Regions from separate parts of the Burkholderia sp. PU8-34 genome, predicted to be linked through region 1. Evidence: riboswitches for the same ligand, from Rfam matches in the RefSeq annotation. Region 1 holds a riboswitch; the other holds the start of a gene.

Region 1 (10,320 bases):
TACAACTACGCGCTGCACGGCAAGGGCGCGATGCCGCCGAAGGGCGGATCGACCGCGTCGGATGCCGACGTGAAGGCCGCCGTCGACTATATGGTCAACGCCGCGAAGTAACGCGGACGCAACGGTCCGGCCACAAAAAACCCCGCGCTGCGCAAGCACCGCGGGGGTTTTGTTTTCTCGGGACGGCGCGGTCTGCCGGTCGGACGGCACTTGACCCGCCCCGCCCCCGCACCGCGCGCAACCCCTACCTCACTTCTGCAGCAGCGCCTTCAGGCTCGCGAGCCGGTCCTTCGGCGTCATCGGCGCTTCTTCGGGCGTGGGCGGCGGCGCATCGTCGAGGCCCATCTCGGGGATAAAGCGGGACGCCTCGCACACGACCGTCTCGCGCGCCCGCTTGCGCTTCTTGCACCAGTTCAGGTGCAGGCTGCGCTGGGCACGCGTGATCGCGACGTACATCAGCCGGCGCTCCTCCTCGATCCGCTCGCTGTCGATCGGGCCGTCGTCCTCACTGCCGCCGCGGTGCGGCATGATCCCCTCCTCGACGCCGACCAGGAACACGTGCGGATACTCGAGCCCCTTCGACGCATGGACGGTCGACAGCCGCACCGCGTCCGGATCCTCGTCCTTGCCTTCGAGCATCGACATCAGCGCGACGGTCTGGATCAGGCCGAGCAGGTTCTTGCCGGTGTCGGCGAGCCCGTCCGCGTTGTGAAAGCCTTGGGCCTCGCCGTCGACCGCCTCCGCCGCCTCGGGCTTCGTGCCCTTGCGCTTCAGCCATTCGAGGAATTCGAGCACGTTCTGCCACTTCGACTGCGCCTGCCGCTCGTCGAACGCGTCGTACAGGTAGGCCTCGTAGTGGATCGCCTCCATCATGTCGTCGAGCACGACGGTCGCGGGCTCCTTGTCCGCGCGGTCGGTCAGGCGCTGGATGAAGTCGCAGAACATCCGCAGCGGCTCCACCTGGCGCGCGGACAGCCGCGCCTCGATGCCGCCCATGTAGACCGCCTCGAACAGCGACACCTTCGCCTGCCCGGCGAACGAGCCGAGCGCTTCCAGCGTCGTGTTGCCGATCCCGCGGCGCGGCGTCGTGACCGCGCGGATGAACGCGGGATCGTCGTCGGCGTTCGCGATCAGGCGCAGGTACGCGCACAGATCCTTGATCTCGGCCTTGTCGAAGAACGACTGGCCGCCCGACAGCACGTACGGGATCCGCTCGCGCCGCAGCACCTGCTCGAAGATCCGCGCCTGGAAGTTGCCGCGATACAGAATCGCGTAGTCGCGGAACTGCGCGCGCCGCTCGAACTTGTGCGCGGACAGCCGGAACACGACCGATTCGGCCTCGTGCTCCTCGTCGTTGCACGGCGTGACGGTGATCGAATCGCCCATCCCGTGCTCGGACCACAGCTTCTTCTCGAACAGCTTCGGGTTGTTCGCGATCACGTTGTTCGCGGCGGTGAGGATGCGCACCGTCGACCGGTAATTCTGCTCGAGCTTGACCAGGTGCAGCTTCGGGAAATCCTTGCCGAGCTGCGCGAGGTTCTCGAGCGTCGCGCCGCGCCAGCCGTAGATCGCCTGGTCGTCGTCGCCGACCGCCGTGAATGCCGCGCGCGGGCCCGCGAGCAGCTTCAGCAGCTCGTACTGGCACGCATTGGTGTCCTGGTACTCGTCGATCAGCAGGTAGCGCAGCTTGTTCTGCCAGCGATCGCGCACCTGCTCGTTCTTTGCGAACAGCTCGGTCGGCAGGCGGATCAGGTCGTCGAAGTCGACCGCCTGGTACGCGTGCAGCGTCGCGACGTAGTTGCGGTAGACGAGCGCGGCCTGGTGCTCGTCCTCGTTCGCTGCGATCGTCATCGCCTCTTCAGGCGTGACGAGGCCGTTCTTCCACAGCGAGATGATGTTCTGGATCTTGCGGATCAGGCCCTTGTCGGTCGTGCCGATCTGCTCCTGGATCATCCCGAAGCAGTCGTCCGAATCCATGATCGAGAACTGCGGCTTCAGGCCGACGTGCTCGGCCTCCTGGCGCAGGATCTGCACGCCGAGCGAGTGGAACGTGCAGACGGTGAGCTGGTTCACCGGCACCTTGCGGCCTTCCTTGCCGGGCGTGGTGAGCGTCTTGCCCTCGAGCAGCTTCGACACGCGCTCGCGCATTTCGGCGGCGGCCTTGTTCGTGAACGTGACGGCGGCAATGTGGCGCGGCTCGAAGCCTTTCGCTTCGATCAGGTGCGCGATCTTCTGCGTAATCACGCGCGTCTTGCCGCTGCCCGCGCCGGCGAGCACGAGGCAGGGACCGTCGAGATAGCGCACCGCTTCGTTCTGAGCGGGATTGAGGCCTGCGGACATGGTTGCGGATGGTGTTGCGGTTGACGGCTGGACGCCGGGAGGATGCCGCGCGCGGGGTGCCAGGTCGGGCATGCGGACGCACGGGCAGAACGCGCATGTTAACACGCCGGCGGCGGCGATTTCCGGAGCCCCGCCGGGCGGGGCCGGGCGGGCGGATGCGTGATCGCGCCCTTGTCCGTTCGGCCAATTCCGCCTTGCGACGGCCGCGCTGCGCGACAATCGGGTGACCGTTGGATCGCCGGCGAACCCCTCTCGCGCGATACCGACGGCTGTGCCGCCGCGCGCGGCACAGCCGGTCACGGTCGGTCGCGCGCCATACGTCCGACAAAATGCGTGAATCCCCACACCGGCCCCGTGCCAAAATATTCGGTCGTCGGCACCGCCAAGGTGCCTGATCCTTTCGTTTCCCTTGTTGCCAAGGAGTGCCATGTCGTCATTGCTCAAGATTGGTTTGATGGGTTTCGGTTTCGCCGGCGCGACGTTTCACGCGCCGGTGATCGCGGCGAGTGGCCGCACGCAGGTTGCCGCGATCGCCACCGGCCAGCCGGATCGCGCGAAGGCCGCGTATCCGGATGCCCGCGTCGTGCCCGATCTCGACGCGCTGCTGAGTCTCGACGACATCGAATGCGTGGTGATCGCCACGCCGAACGACACGCACTTCCCGCTCGCGCGCCAGGTGCTCGAAGCCGGCCGCCACGTCGTCGTCGACAAGCCCGTGACGCTCACCTCCGACGAGGCGCTCGCGCTCGCGCGGCTCGCGAACGCACGCAGCCGCGTGTTCGCGCCGTTCCACAACCGCCGCTGGGACGGCGATTTCCTGACCGTACGCCGCGTGATCGACTCCGGCGAGCTCGGCCGCATCACGTACGTCGCGTCGCACTTCGACCGCTTCCGGCCGCAGGTGCGCACCCGCTGGCGCGAGGAAGCCGCGCGCGGCGGCGGCCTGCTGCTCGACCTCGGCCCGCACCTGATCGACCAGGCACTCGCGCTGTTCGGCCTGCCCGAAACCGTCGGCGCGACGGTCAAGGTCCGCCGCGACAACGGTTCGGCGCCCGATTTCGTGCATCTGCAGCTCGGCTATCCGGACAAGGACGTCGCGCTGCACGCGAGCGCGCTGTCGGCAATCGAGCCGGCGCGCTTCATGCTGCACGGCACGCGCGGCAGCTACCAGAAGTTCGGGCTCGACACGCAGGAAGACCAGCTGAAGGCGGGCCTGACGCCCGATCACGTCGAATTCGGCGGCGGCAACCCGCCCGGCCTGCTGCGCGTGCTCGACGGCGACGTCGAAACCGAGCGGCCGGTGCCGACGCTCGACGGCCAGTACGCGGAGTTCTATCGCGCGCTCGCCGCGTCGATCCGCGACGGCGCACCGTTCCCCGTCACGCCGCAGGACGCGGTCGACGTGATGACGATCATCGAGCTCGCCGCGCAAAGCGAGCACGAAGGCCGGCGCGTGCCGTTCGTGCGCAAGGTGGTGTGAAGCGATCGGCCCCGAGCTGCCGCTCCGTCCCGCGCGATCAATTCAGAACAATCGGTTACAAATCGCGCGGGAACGAAAGTCAGCGGTACTCCTGTCTGACGCGTTTCTCAAAAAAGTCGATCCGACACCAAACCGCCTGGAGAATGTGATGCAACGGTTGATTCGCGCGGCAGCATGCTGCGCCCTGGTTTCCTCGCTCGCGGCGTGCATCGTCACGCCGCCGCAGCAACCTCGCCCGGCGCCGCGCCCCGCGCCTGCGCCGGCGCCGCAGGTGAATCCGCAAGTCGTCGGCTACGAGCGCATGCAGCAGATCCAGGGCCGGATCGACAACCTGCACCGCCGGATCGATGCGCGCGTGAACGGTGGCTACTATCCGCCGCCGTATGGCGCGCAGCTCCATCACCGCCTCGACGTGATCCGCCAGGAATCGAACGATATGTCGGCGCAACACGGCGGCGGCCTGTCGGCCGACGAGCAGCGCGTGCTGAACCAGGAACTCGACACCGCGGCGCGCGCGATCGGCGAGTGACGCCGGCGCCCGCCGGCACCGAAAACGCGGCGGCGCGCTGTCGCCGCTTGTCCCCAGGCGACATTCATTTGCCCAAATTGACAAGGCTTCCGGGCTCGCGTACAGTCGCCCGCACGCGTCGGGAGAGCGCGTGACAGCGTTGCAGCAACGCCGGTCGCGCCGCCGAAGGGGCATACCCGCAAACTCTCAGGCAAAAGGACCGGCCGCGTCGAAGAACCCCGCCTGCGCATGTCGCAGGCCACGTTCTTCGCACTCTGGAGAGCGGCAGTAGCCCGTTGCGCATCGTCAGCGCGGGCAGGCTGCCCACCGAAGGGGCGCGCGTTCGCCGGGCTGGTCCCGCAACGCAATCTCTCAGGTATCGAGGACAGAGGGGATGTACAGGATCGTCCGCAGGCTCAAGGCCGCGGCGGTCGACACATCGCCGTATTGTCCCGCGCGCAAGCGCTTGCCTGAGGCCTCGATGACCGCACTCAAACACACCCCGCTCAACGCCGCGCACCGCGCGCTCAATGCCCGCATGGTCGATTTCGGCGGCTGGGACATGCCCGTCAACTACGGCTCGCAAATCGAAGAGCACCAGGCCGTGCGCACCGACGCCGGCATGTTCGACGTGTCGCACATGTGCGTCGTCGATTTCACCGGCAGCCGCGTGCGCGCGTTCTTCGAGCACGCGATCGCGAACAACGTCGGCAAGCTCAAGACGCCCGGCAAGGCGCTCTACTCGTGCCTGCTCAACCCGCAGGGCGGCGTCATCGACGATCTGATCGTCTATTACTTCACCGAGGACTTCTTCCGCGTCGTCGTCAACGCCGGCACCGCGGAGAAGGACATCGCGTGGTTCAACCAGCTCAACGAGGAAGGCGGCTACGGCATCACGATCGCGCCGCGCCGCGATTTCGCGATCGTCGCCGTGCAGGGCCCGAACGCCCGTGAAAAGGCCTGGACGACGATTCCCGCCGCGCGCGCCGCAACGAGCGAGCTGAAGCCGTTCAACGCCGCGCAGGTCGCGGGCACGCCGTTCGGCGACCTCACCGTCGCGCGCACCGGCTACACCGGCGAAGACGGTTTCGAGGTGATCGTCCCGGCGGTTCACGTCGAAGCGCTGTGGAACGCACTGCAGCAAAACGGCGTGCGCCCGTGCGGGCTCGGCGCGCGCGACACGCTGCGCCTCGAGGCCGGCATGAACCTGTACGGCCAGGACATGGACGACACTGTGTCCCCGCTCGACGCAGGCCTCGCATGGACGGTCGACCTGACGGCGCCGCGCGCGTTCGTCGGCCGCGACGTGCTCGAGCGCGACGGCTCGCGCGCCGCGTTCGTCGGCCTGATCCTGCAGAAGGAAAACGGCAAGGCGGGCGGCGTGCTGCGCGCGCACCAGAAGGTCGTCACGCCGCACGGCGAAGGCGAGATCACGAGCGGCACGTTCTCCCCGTCGATGCAGGAATCGATCGCGTTCGCGCGCGTGCCGACGGCCGTGCAGATCGGCGACACCGTGCACGTGCAGATTCGCGACAAACAACTCCCCGCGCGCGTGGTAAAACTGCCGTTCGTGCGCAACGGCAAGGTCCTCGCTGCGTAACGACCTGGAGGGCCGGGCGGCATGGCGCCCGGCAAAACAATACCTGGCGCGCCGCCACGGTGCGCCGCAATGAAGAATCACACCCTTTCTATCAGGAGCATCCGATGAGCAACGTCCCGGCCGAACTGAAGTACACCGACGAGCACGAGTGGATCCGTACCGAAGCCGACGGCACGCTGGCGATCGGCATCACCGATCACGCGCAAAGCACGCTCGGCGACATCGTCTTCCTCGAACTGCCGCAAGTCGGCAAACAGGTGAAGGCAGGCGACGCCGTCGGCGTCGTCGAGTCGGTGAAAGCGGCGTCCGACATCTACTCGCCGGTGTCGGGCGAAGTGGTCGCCGTCAACACGGAAGTCGTCGACGCACCGGACGAAGTCAACAGCGACGCGTACAGCGCGTGGCTGTTCAAGATCAAGCTCGCCGACGGCGCATCGACCGACAGCCTGCTCGACGCAGCCGCCTACGAGAAGCTGGTCGGCTAACTCAACCACCCAAGCATTGCGCGGCGCGCCGGCCCGGCAGCACGGGCCGCGCCCCGCGTGGGACCAGAGCAGGCGCCAAGCGCCCACTCTGGTCGACCGCGAAGCATGGGGCCCGAGTAAGCGCTGACGCGCCAACTCGGGCCGACACTGGAACACCATGAAGCTCGAACACCCGGACCGCCTGATGAACCGCACGCCCCTCTCGCTCGCTGCGCTCGAAACGCACGACGCGTTCGCCGAACGCCATATCGGCCCTGACGCCGCCAGCCAGAAGGCGATGCTCGACACGCTCGGCTTCGCGTCGCGCGCCGCCCTGATCGACGCCGTGATTCCCGCGGCGATCCGCCGCGCGGAAACGCTGCCGCTCGGCCCGTTCGCCCAGCCGAAGAGCGAAGCGGAAGCGCTCGCCGCACTGCGCGAGCTCGCGGACAAAAACCAGGTGTTCCGCTCGTACATCGGCCAGGGTTACTACGACACGCACACCCCGGCGGTGATCCTGCGCAACGTGCTTGAAAACCCGGCGTGGTACACGGCCTACACGCCGTACCAGCCTGAAATTTCCCAGGGCCGCCTCGAGGCGCTCCTGAACTTCCAGCAGATGGTCGCCGACCTGACGGGCCTCGCGATCGCGAACGCGTCGCTGCTCGACGAAGCGACCGCGGCGGCCGAGGCGATGACGCTGCTGCAGCGCATCGGCAAACCGAAGTCGAACGTCTTCTACGTCGCCGACGACGTGCTGCCGCAGACGCTGGAAGTGATCCGTACCCGCGCGCTGCCGATCGGCATCGAGGTCAAGACGGGCCCGGCCGCCGACGCCGCGCAGTCGGACGCGTTCGGCGTGCTGCTGCAATACCCGGGCGTGAACGGCGACGTGCGCGACTACCGCGCGCTCACCGACGCGATCCACGCCGCCGGCGGCCACGTGGTCGTCGCGGCCGACATCCTCGCGCTGACGCTGCTGACGCCGCCCGGCGAATGGGGCGCGGACGTCGCGGTCGGCAATACCCAGCGTTTCGGCGTGCCGATGGGCTTCGGCGGCCCGCACGCCGCGTATCTCGCGGTGCGCGACGAATTCAAGCGCCAGATGCCGGGCCGTCTCGTCGGCGTGACCGTCGACGCGCAGGGCAAGCCCGCGCTGCGTCTCGCGCTGCAGACGCGCGAACAGCACATCCGCCGCGAGAAGGCGACGTCGAACGTGTGTACCGCGCAGGCGCTGCTCGCGATCATGGCGAGCATGTACGCGGTCTACCACGGCCCGCACGGCCTGAAGACGATCGCGCTGCGCGTGAACCGCATCGCGGCGCTGTTCGCGGCCGGCGTGAAGCAGCTCGGCTTCGCGACTGTCAACGACACGTTCTTCGACACGCTGACGATCGACACCGGCGCACGCACCGCGCAGATCCACGCCCTCGCAAACGCGCAGCGCGTGAACCTGCGCCGCGTGAGCGACACGCAGGTCGGCATCTCGGTCGACGAGACGACGACCCGCGCCGATCTCGCCAGCCTGCTCGCGATCTTCGCGCAAGCCGCGGGCGGCACGGCGCCCGACGTCGATGCACTCGACGCGGGCCTCGGCGGCACGGCCGCGCTGCCGGCCGGCCTCGAGCGCACGAGCGCGTACCTGACGCACCACGTGTTCAACCGCCACCATTCGGAAACGGAAATGCTGCGCTACCTGCGCAGCCTGTCGGACAAGGATCTCGCGCTCGACCGCTCGATGATCCCGCTCGGCTCATGCACGATGAAGCTGAACGCGACATCGGAAATGCTGCCCGTCACGTGGCCCGAATTCGGCCAGATCCACCCGTTCGCGCCGGCCGAACAGACGGTCGGCTACCGCGAGATGATCGACCAGCTCGAGCAGATGCTCGTCGCGGCAACCGGCTACGCGGCCGTGTCGCTGCAGCCGAATGCGGGCTCGCAGGGCGAGTACGCGGGCCTCTTGATCATCCACGCGTATCACGCGTCGCGCGGCGAAAGCCACCGCGACGTCTGCCTGATCCCGGCGTCCGCGCACGGCACGAACCCGGCGTCCGCGCACATGGCCGGCATGAAGGTCGTCGTCGTCGCGTGCGACGCGCAGGGCAACGTCGACATCGAGGACCTGAAGAAGAAGGCCGACGAACATGCGAACGACCTCGCGGCGATCATGATCACGTACCCGTCGACGCACGGCGTGTTCGAGCAGAACGTCCGCCAGATCTGCGAGATCGTGCACGCGCACGGTGGCCAGGTGTACGTCGACGGCGCGAACATGAACGCGATGGTCGGCCTGACCGCGCCGGGCCAGTTCGGCGGCGACGTGTCGCACCTGAACCTGCACAAGACCTTCTGCATCCCGCACGGCGGCGGCGGCCCGGGCGTCGGCCCGGTCGCGGTCGGCGCGCACCTCGCGAAGTTCCTGCCGAACCAGCACTCGACCGGCTATACGCGCGGCGAAGAAGGTATCGGCGCGGTGTCGGCGGCGCCGTACGGCTCCGCGTCGATCCTGCCGATCTCGTGGATGTACATCGCGATGATGGGCGCGAAGAACCTGACCGCCGCGACGGAGACCGCGATCCTCAACGCGAACTACATCGCGAAGCGCCTCGCACCGCACTACCCGGTGCTGTATTCGGGCCCGGGCGGGCTGGTCGCGCACGAGTGCATTCTCGATCTGCGTCCGATCAAGGACACGAGCGGCATCACCGTCGACGACGTCGCGAAGCGCCTGATGGACTATGGTTTCCACGCGCCGACGATGAGCTTCCCGGTGCCGGGCACGCTGATGGTCGAGCCGACCGAATCCGAATCGCAGGAGGAACTCGACCGCTTCATCGCCGCGATGATCGCGATCCGCGAGGAAATCCGCGCGGTCGAGGAAGGCCGCGCCGACCGCGAGGACAACCCGCTGCGTCACGCGCCGCACACGGCGGCTGTCGTCACCGCGAACGAATGGCCGCATGCGTACTCGCGCGAGCAAGCCGCGTACCCGGTCGCGTCGCTCGGCACGAACAAGTACTGGCCGCCGGTCGGCCGCGCGGACAACGTGTATGGCGACCGCAACCTGTTCTGCTCGTGCGTGCCGATGTCGGAATACGCGTAACACGCGCGTCGTCCGCGGTTGGCCCGATGCTGTGCCGCACGCAACCTGCCGGTTGCGTGCGGTTTTTACGTTGGCCGCCAATCCGCCTGACGTTCGTCCCCCAATCCGGCTAACATCACACGCGATCCAGCCAATGAAGGAGTTCCGCATGGTGCGTTCGATGTTTCCGGGCCGCGAATCACGGCATATGCGACGGCACATGTCGCGGCGCATGCACGCCCGCGCGGTCGTGCCGACGCTCGTCGCGTCGCTGTCGATCGCCGCTGCCGGTCTTGGCGCGGCGGGCAGCGCGCGCGCCGCGATGAATTTCTGCGCGGCGCCCGCGCTGCAGTCGAGCGAAACGACGCAGGCCGAGCCGGGCGTGCAGGCGCTGATCCGCGGCGTCGACGCGCGCATCGGCGCCCAGCCGAAGGCGATGCCCCGCGTGCATACCGAGGGCACGCTGCCGCATGAAGGCATCTATGACCAGAGCGCCGACGCGCTGAAGGACATGGAGCTGATGCGCGACGCGGCGCTCGCGTGGCGCGTGACGAACGCGCCGCGCTACCTGCAGCTCGTCGACCGGTTCCTGTATGCGTGGGTCACGACCTACCAGCCGAGCTTCAACCCGATCGACGAGACGCGTTTCGACAGCCTGATCCTCGCGTACGACATGACGGCGAGCGCGCTGCCGGTGAAGACGCGCAATGCGGCGTCGGCATTCATCGCGAAACTCGGCGCCGGCTACGTCGCGCAGATCGACGCGCAGAAGCGCCCGCTCACGGGCACCTGGCGCAACAACTGGCAGAGCCACCGGATCAAGCTGATCGCGCTGTCCGCGTT
Region 2 (10,320 bases), on a different contig from region 1:
TCGATGAAGCGGTCGAGCTCTGCCTTCGATTCCGACTCGGTCGGCTCGATCATCAGCGTGCCTGGCACGGGAAAGCTCATGGTCGGCGCGTGAAATCCGAAGTCGATCAGGCGCTTGGCGACGTCATCGACGCTGATGCCGCTGCTGTCCTTGAGCGGGCGCAGGTCGATGATGCATTCGTGCGCCACGCGGCCGTTCGGGCCCGTGTAGAGAATCGGGTAGTACGGCGCCAGGCGGCTGGCGACGTAATTGGCGTTGAGGATGGCTGCCTCGGTCGCGCGCTGGAGGCCTTGGGCCCCCATCAGCGTGATATAGGTCCAGGTGATCGGCAGGATGCTTGCGCTGCCGAACGGGGCCGCGGATACCGCGCCGATTCCCGCTACCCGGCCCGCGCCGTGCCCGGGCAGGAACGGCGCCAGATGGGCCTTGACGCCAATCGGACCCACGCCGGGGCCGCCGCCTCCGTGCGGGATGCAGAAGGTCTTGTGCAAGTTCAGATGAGACACGTCGCCGCCGAAGGCGCCCGGTTGGGCGAGGCCGACCAGTGCGTTCATGTTGGCGCCGTCGATGTAGACCTGGCCGCCATGGGCATGGACGATGTCGCACGCGTCGCGCACGCGCGCTTCGAACACGCCGTGGGTAGACGGATAGGTGATCATGATCCCGGCCAGGTCGCGGCTGTGCTGAGCGGCTTTCGCGTTGAGGTCGTCGATGTCGACGTTGCCGGCGTCGTCACAGTTGACCACCACGACCCGCATGCCGACCATTTGCGCCGATGCCGGGTTGGTACCGTGTGCCGACGACGGGATCAGGCATACGTTGCGCTGCGCCTCGCCGCGGCTCGCATGGTACGCGCGGATCGCCAGCAAGCCGGCGTATTCGCCTTGCGAGCCGGCATTCGGTTGCAGCGACACGGCGTCGTAACCGGTGACCGCACACAGCATGGCTTCCAGTTCCTGCGCCAGCGCGCGATAGCCTTCGGCCTGTTCGGCCGGCGCAAACGGATGCAGCTTCGCGAACGCCGGCCACGTAATCGGCACCATCTCGGTCGTGGCGTTCAGCTTCATCGTGCAGCTACCGAGCGGAATCATGGTGCGATCGAGCGCCAGGTCCTGGTCGGCGAGGCGACGAAGATAGCGCAGCATCCGGGTTTCCGAATGGTGGCTGTTGAAGACCGGATGGGTGAGAAAGGCACTGTGGCGCTGCAGGGGGGCGGGGAGTGCGTCGGCGGTAGTCGCTTCCACAACCGCAAAGTCAGGAACCGCCCGGCCTTCGGCGAAGATCGTCCAGAGCGTGCCGACGTCCTCGGGCGTGGTCGTCTCGTCCAGCGCGATGCCGACCTGGTGGTCGCTGATGGAACGCAGGTTGACGTGGCGCGCGCAGGCCGCGACGTGCACCGCAGCGGTACGACTGCCGCTGTTGACCGTGATCGTATCGAAGCAGTACTCGGTCGGCACGGCATACCCGAGCTGGCGCAGACCCGCGGCCAGGGTCGCGGTGAGGCGGTGGATACGTCGTGCAATGGTGGTCAGGCCCTGGGGACCATGGTAGGCAGCGTAGAAGCCGGCGATATTGGCGAGCAGCACTTGCGCGGTGCAGATGTTGCTGGTGGCTTTCTCGCGCCGGATGTGCTGCTCGCGCGTCTGCATGGCCAGGCGCAGGGCGGGGCGGCCATGGGCATCGACCGACAGGCCGACCAGTCGCCCCGGCATGCTGCGCTTGAACGCGTCGCGCGTCGCGAAATAGCCGGCGTGAGGGCCGCCGTAGCCGAGCGGCACGCCGAAACGCTGGGTGGTGCCAACCGCCACGTCGGCGCCGAATTCGCCCGGCGGCGTGAGCAGCGTCAATGCAAGCAGATCAGCGGCGAACACCGCCAGCGCACCGTTGGCATGCAGTGCGTCGACAACGCCGCGGTAATCGTGAATGTCGCCGTAGGTGCCCGGGTATTGCAGCAACGCTGCGAAGCAGTCGATGCCCGACAGGTCCCGGCGTGGATCGCCCACGATCACCTCGATGCCGATCGGTTCGGCACGGGTGCGGACGATTTCGATGGTCTGCGGATGGCAATCACGTGCGACGAAAAACACCTGGCTTTCCGACCTGGCGAGGCGCTGGCAGAACGTCATGGCCTCGGCGGCTGCCGTGCCTTCGTCCAGCATCGACGCGTTGGCGATTTCGAGGCCGCTCAAATCGGCGATCATGGTCTGAAAGTTGAGCAGGGCTTCCAGGCGGCCTTGCGAGATTTCCGGCTGGTACGGCGTGTAGGCGGTGTACCAGGCCGGGTTCTCCAGCACATTGCGCTGGATCACCGGCGGGGTGTGCGTGTCGTGGTATCCCATGCCGATGAAGGACTTGAAGACCTTGTTGCGGCTCGCCAGCTCGGCCAGCCTGTCCAGTGCCTCGGCTTCGGTGCAACTCTGCGGCAGGGCCAGCGGGGCGTCACTGCGGATCGCTGCCGGTACCACCTGCGCGATCAGTTCATCGAGGGAGCCCACGTTGAGTTCGGTCAGCATCGCGCGTTGTTCGTCGGCATCGGGGCCGATGTGGCGCCGGACGAACAACGCTCGCTGGGTGAGGGAGTCGAAAGGGATCATGGCAGTCTTCCTCAGGCGCCGATATAGGCACGATAGGCAGCCCCGTCCATCAAGCCGTCCAACTGTTCCGGATGGTCGATACGCATGCGGAAGAACCAGCCATCGCTTTCTGCCGCCTCATTGACGAGGCTCGGCTCGTCGGCAAGCGACGCATTGACTTCCAGCACGGTGCCGGACACGGGCATCTTGACCTCGCCGGCGGCCTTGACCGACTCGACGGCCGCGGCTTCCTCGTCCCGGGAAAAGGCACGGCCTTCGCCTGGCAACGCGACATAGACGAGATCGCCAAGCTGCGACTGTGCATGATCGGTGATGCCGACGGTGGCACTGCCGTCCGCTTCCAGACGCAGCCATTCGTGGGATTCGGTGTACTTGATCTCGCTCATTTGCTCACTTCCTGACAGGGTTGCGCTAAGTGAAATGGCAAACGCAAGCCGGAACGGCAACGGCGGGAGGATGATCGAGGGATCGGCATCCGGACCGGGGCATTCCAGGCTGCGTGCCTGATGCCCCCTCTGTCCATTTGCCTGAGAGATTACGCGTCCCGACAGGGCGCTTCTCCTTCGGCGAGGCGTGGTCGGCGACCAGTGGCCTACTCTCCAGAGCGCTAGTCGATATGTCGGTCCTTTTGCCTGAGAGTTTCTGGGGCGATTCCCCTTCGGCGCCGCCAATGGCGGTCTCTCCCGACACATCCCGATAGCTGGTGACAATCTAGTCGGACGCCATTTGCGTTGTCAACTCGTCTTTGTCACCCGGCTCGTGCGGGGCAGAGGTCGCGGCGCATGGCGCTCGCCATGCGATGCCGGTGCCGGGCCTTGCATGACAAGGCGTTGCCAGGATTGCCGTCGGCGCGATACTTCGGTGGAATCCGAAATGAATATCCGAGATTGTCTATGCGTCCACCGCGCGAGAACGCGGCGCTATGCGTTGGCCATCAGGTCGTCCATGAACGCGCGCAGAACGGTCGGCTGCGCCGCACCTCGCTTGGTGATCGAGGAAAACGGCCATGTCGAGCCGAGGCGCTCGGAGGCAATCTGGCGCATCTGGTCCGCGTCGACCCAATGCTGCGCGTAATGCTTGGGCAGAAAGCCGATATAGGCACCTGTCAGGATCAGGATCGCTTGTGCCTCGATATTGTCCACCGTGGCGGCGGCACTGCCGCTCTTGAGGAGTTGCAGATCTCGTTGCTGCAGAAAGCCGCGCGCGACGACCTGGCTTTGCCTGATCGCGCTGATCAGTTCGTCGCCTGCCGCGTCGCTCGAGAACAGCGGGTGGTACCGGCTGCAGTAGAGCCCATCGGGCTCTTCGTACAGTTGCGTGTAGGACAACCCGGCAACGGTAAGAGGGAAATGCCCGATCGCCACGTGCAGCCGCCCGTCGAGCACACGTTCCTCCAGTTCGGCGGGGGTCCCGATGTAGATGTCCAGCTGCACGTCGTGGCCACGAGAGACGAACTGGCGTAGCGTGCGCGGCAGCATGCTGTCCGTGTCGGTGACCGTGTTGTCGATGATGCCGAGATACAGCGTGCCCGAGATGCGTTGCTTGAGCGCATGGGTATCCATGCAGAAGGTCTCCACCGCCAACAACAGGCGTTGCGCCGACTCGTAGGTCGCAACGCCGTGTTCTGTCAGACGAAATCCGCTGCGGCCGCGTTCGCACAACTTGACACCCAGACGCGTTTCCAGGCTCGTCATCTGCTCGCTGATGGTCGACTGGCTCACATTCAGTGCCGCCTGCGCGGCGGCGAATCCACCGCATTTCACGATGGTCATGAAAATTCTGAGCAGTTTCAGGTCGACGTCCTGCAGTTGCTTCATTTTTCGCTCTCCTCCATGGTTTTCATCGGAAAAAGTCGATATGAATATCCGATGTCTCCTATTTTTTCGGTGCAAATTCTTCCCCATAGTCGCGGTAAAGGCAAGCGCGCAGACGACTGGCCTTGGGAGACGATCCACCGATGGAGACGGAGACAATGCAGAGCAATACGTATGAGAAAGGCCGGCTGAACCTGCCGTTTGTCGGCCATTGCACCTTTGCGAAGGCGCCGGTTTGCCTGGACTGGGAACGCATCGACGCCGATGTCGCGATCCTCGGCGCGCCGAATGACATGGGTACCCAGTGGCGTTCAGGTGCGCGCTTCGGGCCGCGCGGCATCCGCGAGGCGTCCACCCTCTTTTCCTTCGGGCACGCTGGCGCCTACGATCACGAAGACGACGTGCTCTACCTGACCGAGGATCAGCTGCGCATGGTCGACGTGGGTGACGCCGACATCGTGCACACCGACATGGGCGCGAGCAACGCGAACATCGAACTGGCCGTGCGCAAGATTCTCGCCGCCGGCGCAATGCCCGTGGTGCTGGGCGGCGATCATTCCGTGCATGCGCCGGTGATCAAGGCGTTCGAAGGCCGCGGGCCGATTCATATCGTGCATTTCGACGCTCACCTCGACTTCGTCGACGAGCGCCACGGCGTGCGATACGGCCACGGAAACCCGCTGCGCCGCGCGTCGGAAATGGAGCACATCGCCGGCATGACGCAGCTCGGCATCCGGAACGTGTCGTCTTCCAATCGCAGCGACTACGATGCCGCCCGTGCAGCGGGCTCCAACATATTGTCCGTGCGAGATGTTCGGCGCCTCGGTACCGAAGGCGTGCTGGAGCAGATTCCGGACAGCGGTGCGTACTACATCACCATCGATATCGACGGGTTCGACCCATCCATCGCGCCGGGTACCGGTACCCCCAGTCACGGCGGCTTCCAGTATTACGAAGTACTGGAAATCATTCAGGCACTCGCCAGACGAAGCCGCGGCAACATCATCGGCATGGATCTGGTCGAGGTCGCACCAGCGTATGACCCGACCGGAACGACGTCGATTCTGGCCGCGCAACTGCTGATGAACAGCATCGGCTTCATCTTCCATGCGCGCAGTCTGGCAAGAGGACGCTGAGCGTCCGCATCCGTAATCCGGGGGTGTCCCGCACGACGCCCGAAGTCATCACCGCAAAGCCCGACGGCCTTGAAGCGAGGTCCGGGGCGGGCATATCAAGGAAGATCAGAATGGATGCCGTTGTTGCGCAATATCTCGACCGCCATGGCGTTTCGCATGCGACCCGAAGCTTTCTTGCCTCGTCGATGAGGATGTTCATCGGCGGCGAATGGGTGGAGGGCGGCGACGGCCAGGTCAGCGCCGTCACCGAACCTTCTACCGGAGGCGTCATCACGCACATTCCGTTCGCGACGACGGCCGATCTCGACCGCGCGGTGGCGGCGGCGCGTCACCAGTTCGACCATGGCGAATGGCGTCGCCTGAAGCCGCTCGAGCGTGAGCGTCTGCTGCACCGATTGGCTGATCTGATCGAAGCCCATGCGGACGAACTGGCCGAGATCGAATCGATCGACATGGGAAAATCCGTCGTGCAGGCGCGCGCGATCGATATCCAGGGCACTGTCGATACGTTCCGCTATTTTGCCGGTTGGGCCTCCAAGTTGCATGGGCGTACGGTCGAGCCGTCGTTGCCAGGTAATTACCTGGCCTATACGCGAAAGGAGCCGATCGGTGTAGTGGGCGCGATCGTACCGTGGAACTATCCGTTGCAGACGATGGCGTGGAAACTGGCGGCTGCGCTGGCGGTCGGTTGTACCACGGTTGTCAAGCCGGCCGAGCTTACGTCGCTGTCGACGCTGCGTTTTGCCGAACTGGTTCAGGAAGCCGGCATTCCGGACGGCGTGGTCAACATCGTGACCGGGCGTGGCAGCGTGATCGGTGCCGCGATGGCAAGCCATCCAGGCATCGACAAGCTGACGTTTACCGGCTCGACGCCGGTCGGGCGCGCCGTCGGGCAGAACGCCGTTCAAAACATCAAGCGCGTCACGCTGGAACTCGGCGGCAAATCACCCGTCATCGTGCTGGACGATGCCGATATCGATGCCGCCGCACAAGCCGTGGCCAACGGCGTGTTCTTCAATTCCGGGCAGGTCTGCGATGCAGGGACGCGTGCCTACATTCACCGCAGCATTTACGATCGCTTCCTGGCCGCGCTCGCCGAATACACGTCGACGCTGAAGATTGCCCCCGGGCTGGACCGCGATTGCTTCATCAGCCCGCTCGTGTCGGCCAAACAGAAGGACACCGTGCTTTCGTACATCGAAGCCGGGATTCGAGAAGGCGCCGAATGCTACTACGGCGGGCGCCCCCAAGAGGGCCCGGGTCATTTTGTCGAGCCGACCATCTTTGCACATTGCCGTAACGACATGCGCATCGTCCGCGAGGAAATATTCGGACCGGTGCTGGTCACCGCGCCGTTCGATACGCTGGACGAGGCCGTGACGCTCGCCAACGATTCGTCGTTCGGCCTGGCTGCCGCGATCTATTCGAACGACCTCGGCCGGGTGCACGGCCTGATCCCGCAACTGCAGGCCGGCACGGTTTATGTGAACGCCCACAGCACCATCGATCCGTCGCTGCCTTTCGGGGGATTCAAGACGTCCGGGTTCGGCAAGGACCTGGGGCCGGAGCAGCTCGACTACCTGATGGAAACCAAGGCGGTCTGCATCACGCTGCCCTGAGCGCGCATACGCTGCGAGCCCTTCCGAGCCGGCACGCATGGCGACTGCCTGCGGCCGGCCGGAAGCGGCCGCCCGGACTATGAAGCCATCGAACTGTTGGTCCGACAGGGCTCGATGAAATTGCACGGCATCACCCTTTGAGATCATGGGGTACATCATGCAAGCAGAAACAAAGGCACTGAACGTGCCGCGTAGCGATCAGAGTGCCATTGAAGGGCGCTCGATCGATTTCGTTCCGGAAAGCGAACGTACCGACAAGCTGTCCAGCCAGGGCCCGTTCTGGTTCGTCGGAAACTTCACGTTCTTCACCATGACCATCGGCTTTGTCGGGCCGAGCGTGGGTCTTGATTCGCTCTGGACGACCATCGCCGGAACGCTGGGCATCATGTTCGGTACGCTGTTCATGGCCTTCCATGGTTCGCAAGGCCCGCACCTTGGTCTTCCGCAGATGATCCAGTCTCGTGCGCAATTCGGATATCGCGGCGTGGTGCTCGTGCTGTTGGCGACCTTGTTCGTCTTCGCGGGCTTCAACATCGTCAACCTCGTGTTGATGATGCAGGGGCTGAGGACGCTGTACAACTGGGACCCGATGCAAGTTGCGCTTGCGGTGACGGTGCCGGCCACCGTCCTGGCCATCCTCGGTCATGACTGGATGCACCGGACGTTCAAATGGTCGCTTTATCTTTCGCTGCCGCTTTACGGCATCGTAACGTTGGCGGTGCTGATGGGATGGATCCAGGACGCGCCGGCAGCGACGGGGGGCGCGCCGGCCGCGCCGCTGGGATTCAACTGGACCGGGTTCATCGCGCAGTTTGCAGCCGCGGCCAGCTACAACATCGCCTACGCCCCGTATGTATCGGACTATTCCCGTTACCTGCCGAAGAACACCTCGAGCAGCAAGCTGATCACGGCTGTGTTCGTGGGGGCATCACTATCCGGCGCATGGATGATCGCGGTTGGCGGCTGGCTTGGGGCACACCTGCATGCCACCGATGTCCTGGTGGCGCTCAACAGCGTCGGTGCAGGCATTGCCCCGAAATTGGGAGCCGTGGTCGTGGCCATCACGATCCTCGCGTTCCTTCCGGTGATTGCCATGAAAATCTACAGCGCCAAGCTCACGGCCATTACCAGCGTGGACTCGTTCAGGAAGGTCGAGCCGACCGCGAAGGCACGGATCATCGCGATCATCTTCGTCGTGCTCCTGCAGTTCGGCGTGGCAATGCGCATCTATACGTCGGGTTCCGGTCTTTCGGTGCTCAATATCTATCTGGTGGTGATGCTGTACTTCCTTGTGCCCTGGACCGCCGTCAATCTCACCGATTACTTCTTCGTCCGCAAGGGCCGCTATGCGGTACCGCATTTTTTCCGCCCGAACGGCAATATCTATGGGCGTTGGGGGGTCCGTGGCCTGCTGTCCTATCTCATTGGATTCGTGGCGATGATCCCGTTCTTCTGTGTCTTCGACGGCGATCGTGAAGTCTACGTCGGTCCGCTCGCCAGGGCGATGGGCAGCGTGGACCTGGCCTGGCTGGTCGGGCTGTTCGTATCTGCGCTGGTGTACTACGTGTTCTGCGGTTCGCTCGACTTGCAACGAGAGGAGGCGGTGATCAGGCACATCGAAGAGAACATGCCGGAATACACGACTGGCGAGAAACATCGCGCCTGACGCAGCGGCCCGGATCATTTATCGAGGTAGATAATCGTGACTACAAAATACTACGACTACATCATTGTCGGAGCCGGATCGGCTGGATGCGTATTGGCAAACCGCCTGACCGAGGATCCGAACGTCAGCGTCCTGATACTCGAATATGGCGGAAGCGATCGTAGCATCATCATCCAGATGCCGAGTGCGTTCTCCATGCCGATGAACACCCGGAAATACAACTGGCACTACGAGACCACACCGGAACCGCATTTGAACGGACGCCGCCTGCATTGCCCGCGCGGCAAGGTGCTCGGCGGGTCGTCGTCGATCAATGGTCTGGTTTATATCCGCGGTCACGCGTGCGACTTCGATGAATGGGAATCCCTTGGCGCGCGCGATTGGGGATACCGGCATTGCTTGCCGTATTTCCGCAAGGCGGAAAACTACAAATTCGGCGGCGACGACTACCGTGGCGCTGACGGCCCGCTTAGCACCAACAACGGCAACAACATGCAGAACCCGTTGTACGGTGCCTGGGTGGAAGCAGGTGCCCAGGCCGGCTACATCAAGACAGACGATTGCAACGGCTACATGCAGGAAGGGTTCGGGGCGATGCATATGACGGTCAAGGACGGCGTGCGATGGTCGACAGCCAACGCTTATCTTCGTCCGGCGATGCAACGGCCCAACCTGACCGTCGTCACGAATGCGATGACGCGCCAGATCGTGCTGGAAGGAAAACGTGCCGTCGGTGTGATCTATGAGCAGGGGGGTGTCACGCACACTGTTCGCTGTGCGCGAGAGGTGCTGGTGTCGTCCGGGCCGATCGGCTCGCCCCATCTGTTGCAGCGCTCGGGCATCGGCCCGTCCGAAGTGTTGCGCAACGCGGGTATCGAAGTCAGGCACGACCTGCCCGGCGTCGGTGAGAACTTGCAGGATCACTCGGAAATCTACATCCAGTTCGAGTGCAAGGAACCGGTGTCGCTCAATGGCAAGATGGGCTTGCTCGGAAAGGCGATGATCGGCCTGCGCTGGTTGCTGTTCAAGGATGGGCTGGGCGCCAGCAACCATTTCGAAGCGGGCGGGTTCATTCGTTCCGAAGTCGGCCTGCGCTGGCCGGACATCCAGTTCCATTTCTTGCCGGCGGCCATGCGCTACGACGGAGACAAGCCATACAAGGGCCACGGCTTCATGGTGCTGACCGGACCGAACAAGCCCAAGAGTCGCGGTCATGTTCGCGTACGGTCTGCCGATCCGTATGAACATCCCGAAATCCGATTCAACTACCTGGAGCGCGAGGAAGACCGCGAGGGGTTCCGCCGCTGCGTGCGCCTGACGCGTGAAATCGTCGGTCAGCCGGCGATGGACCGTTTCCGCGGGGTGGAACTGGCGCCGGGGCCGGATGTGAAAACCGACGATCAGATCGACGCCTTCGTTCGCGCCAACATGGAAAGCACCATGCATCCGTGCGGCTCGTGCCGGATGGGTGAGGATGACATGGCAGTGGTG

The links. Region 1 has a riboswitch for glycine ahead of gcvT (glycine cleavage system aminomethyltransferase GcvT). Riboswitches for the same ligand answer to the same signal wherever they lie in the genome.
Region 2: it holds a riboswitch for glycine, as region 1 does, so the genes downstream of both, gcvH (glycine cleavage system protein GcvH) here and gcvT (glycine cleavage system aminomethyltransferase GcvT) in region 1, are expected to answer to the same signal.

The regions. Positions count from the first base shown of each region.
Region 1 is NZ_JBSAXC010000016.1:144,738-155,057, reverse strand. Features, by position in the region: gene ACV22Z_RS29080 (c-type cytochrome) at 1-111, shown strand, start outside; gene ACV22Z_RS29075 (UvrD-helicase domain-containing protein) at 250-2,340, opposite strand; gene ACV22Z_RS29070 (oxidoreductase) at 2,768-3,820, shown strand; gene ACV22Z_RS29065 (hypothetical protein) at 3,969-4,349, shown strand; glycine riboswitch at 4,459-4,562, shown strand; glycine riboswitch at 4,594-4,727, shown strand; gene gcvT (glycine cleavage system aminomethyltransferase GcvT) at 4,810-5,928, shown strand; gene gcvH (glycine cleavage system protein GcvH) at 6,033-6,413, shown strand; gene gcvP (aminomethyl-transferring glycine dehydrogenase) at 6,571-9,498, shown strand; gene ACV22Z_RS29045 (alginate lyase family protein) at 9,647-10,320, shown strand, end outside.
Region 2 is NZ_JBSAXC010000007.1:177,356-187,675, reverse strand. Features, by position in the region: gene gcvP (aminomethyl-transferring glycine dehydrogenase) at 1-2,594, opposite strand, end outside; gene gcvH (glycine cleavage system protein GcvH) at 2,606-2,980, opposite strand; glycine riboswitch at 3,205-3,290, opposite strand; gene ACV22Z_RS18800 (LysR family transcriptional regulator) at 3,515-4,411, opposite strand; gene speB (agmatinase) at 4,567-5,544, shown strand; gene ACV22Z_RS18790 (aldehyde dehydrogenase family protein) at 5,655-7,163, shown strand; gene ACV22Z_RS18785 (purine-cytosine permease family protein) at 7,321-8,829, shown strand; gene betA (choline dehydrogenase) at 8,866-10,320, shown strand, end outside.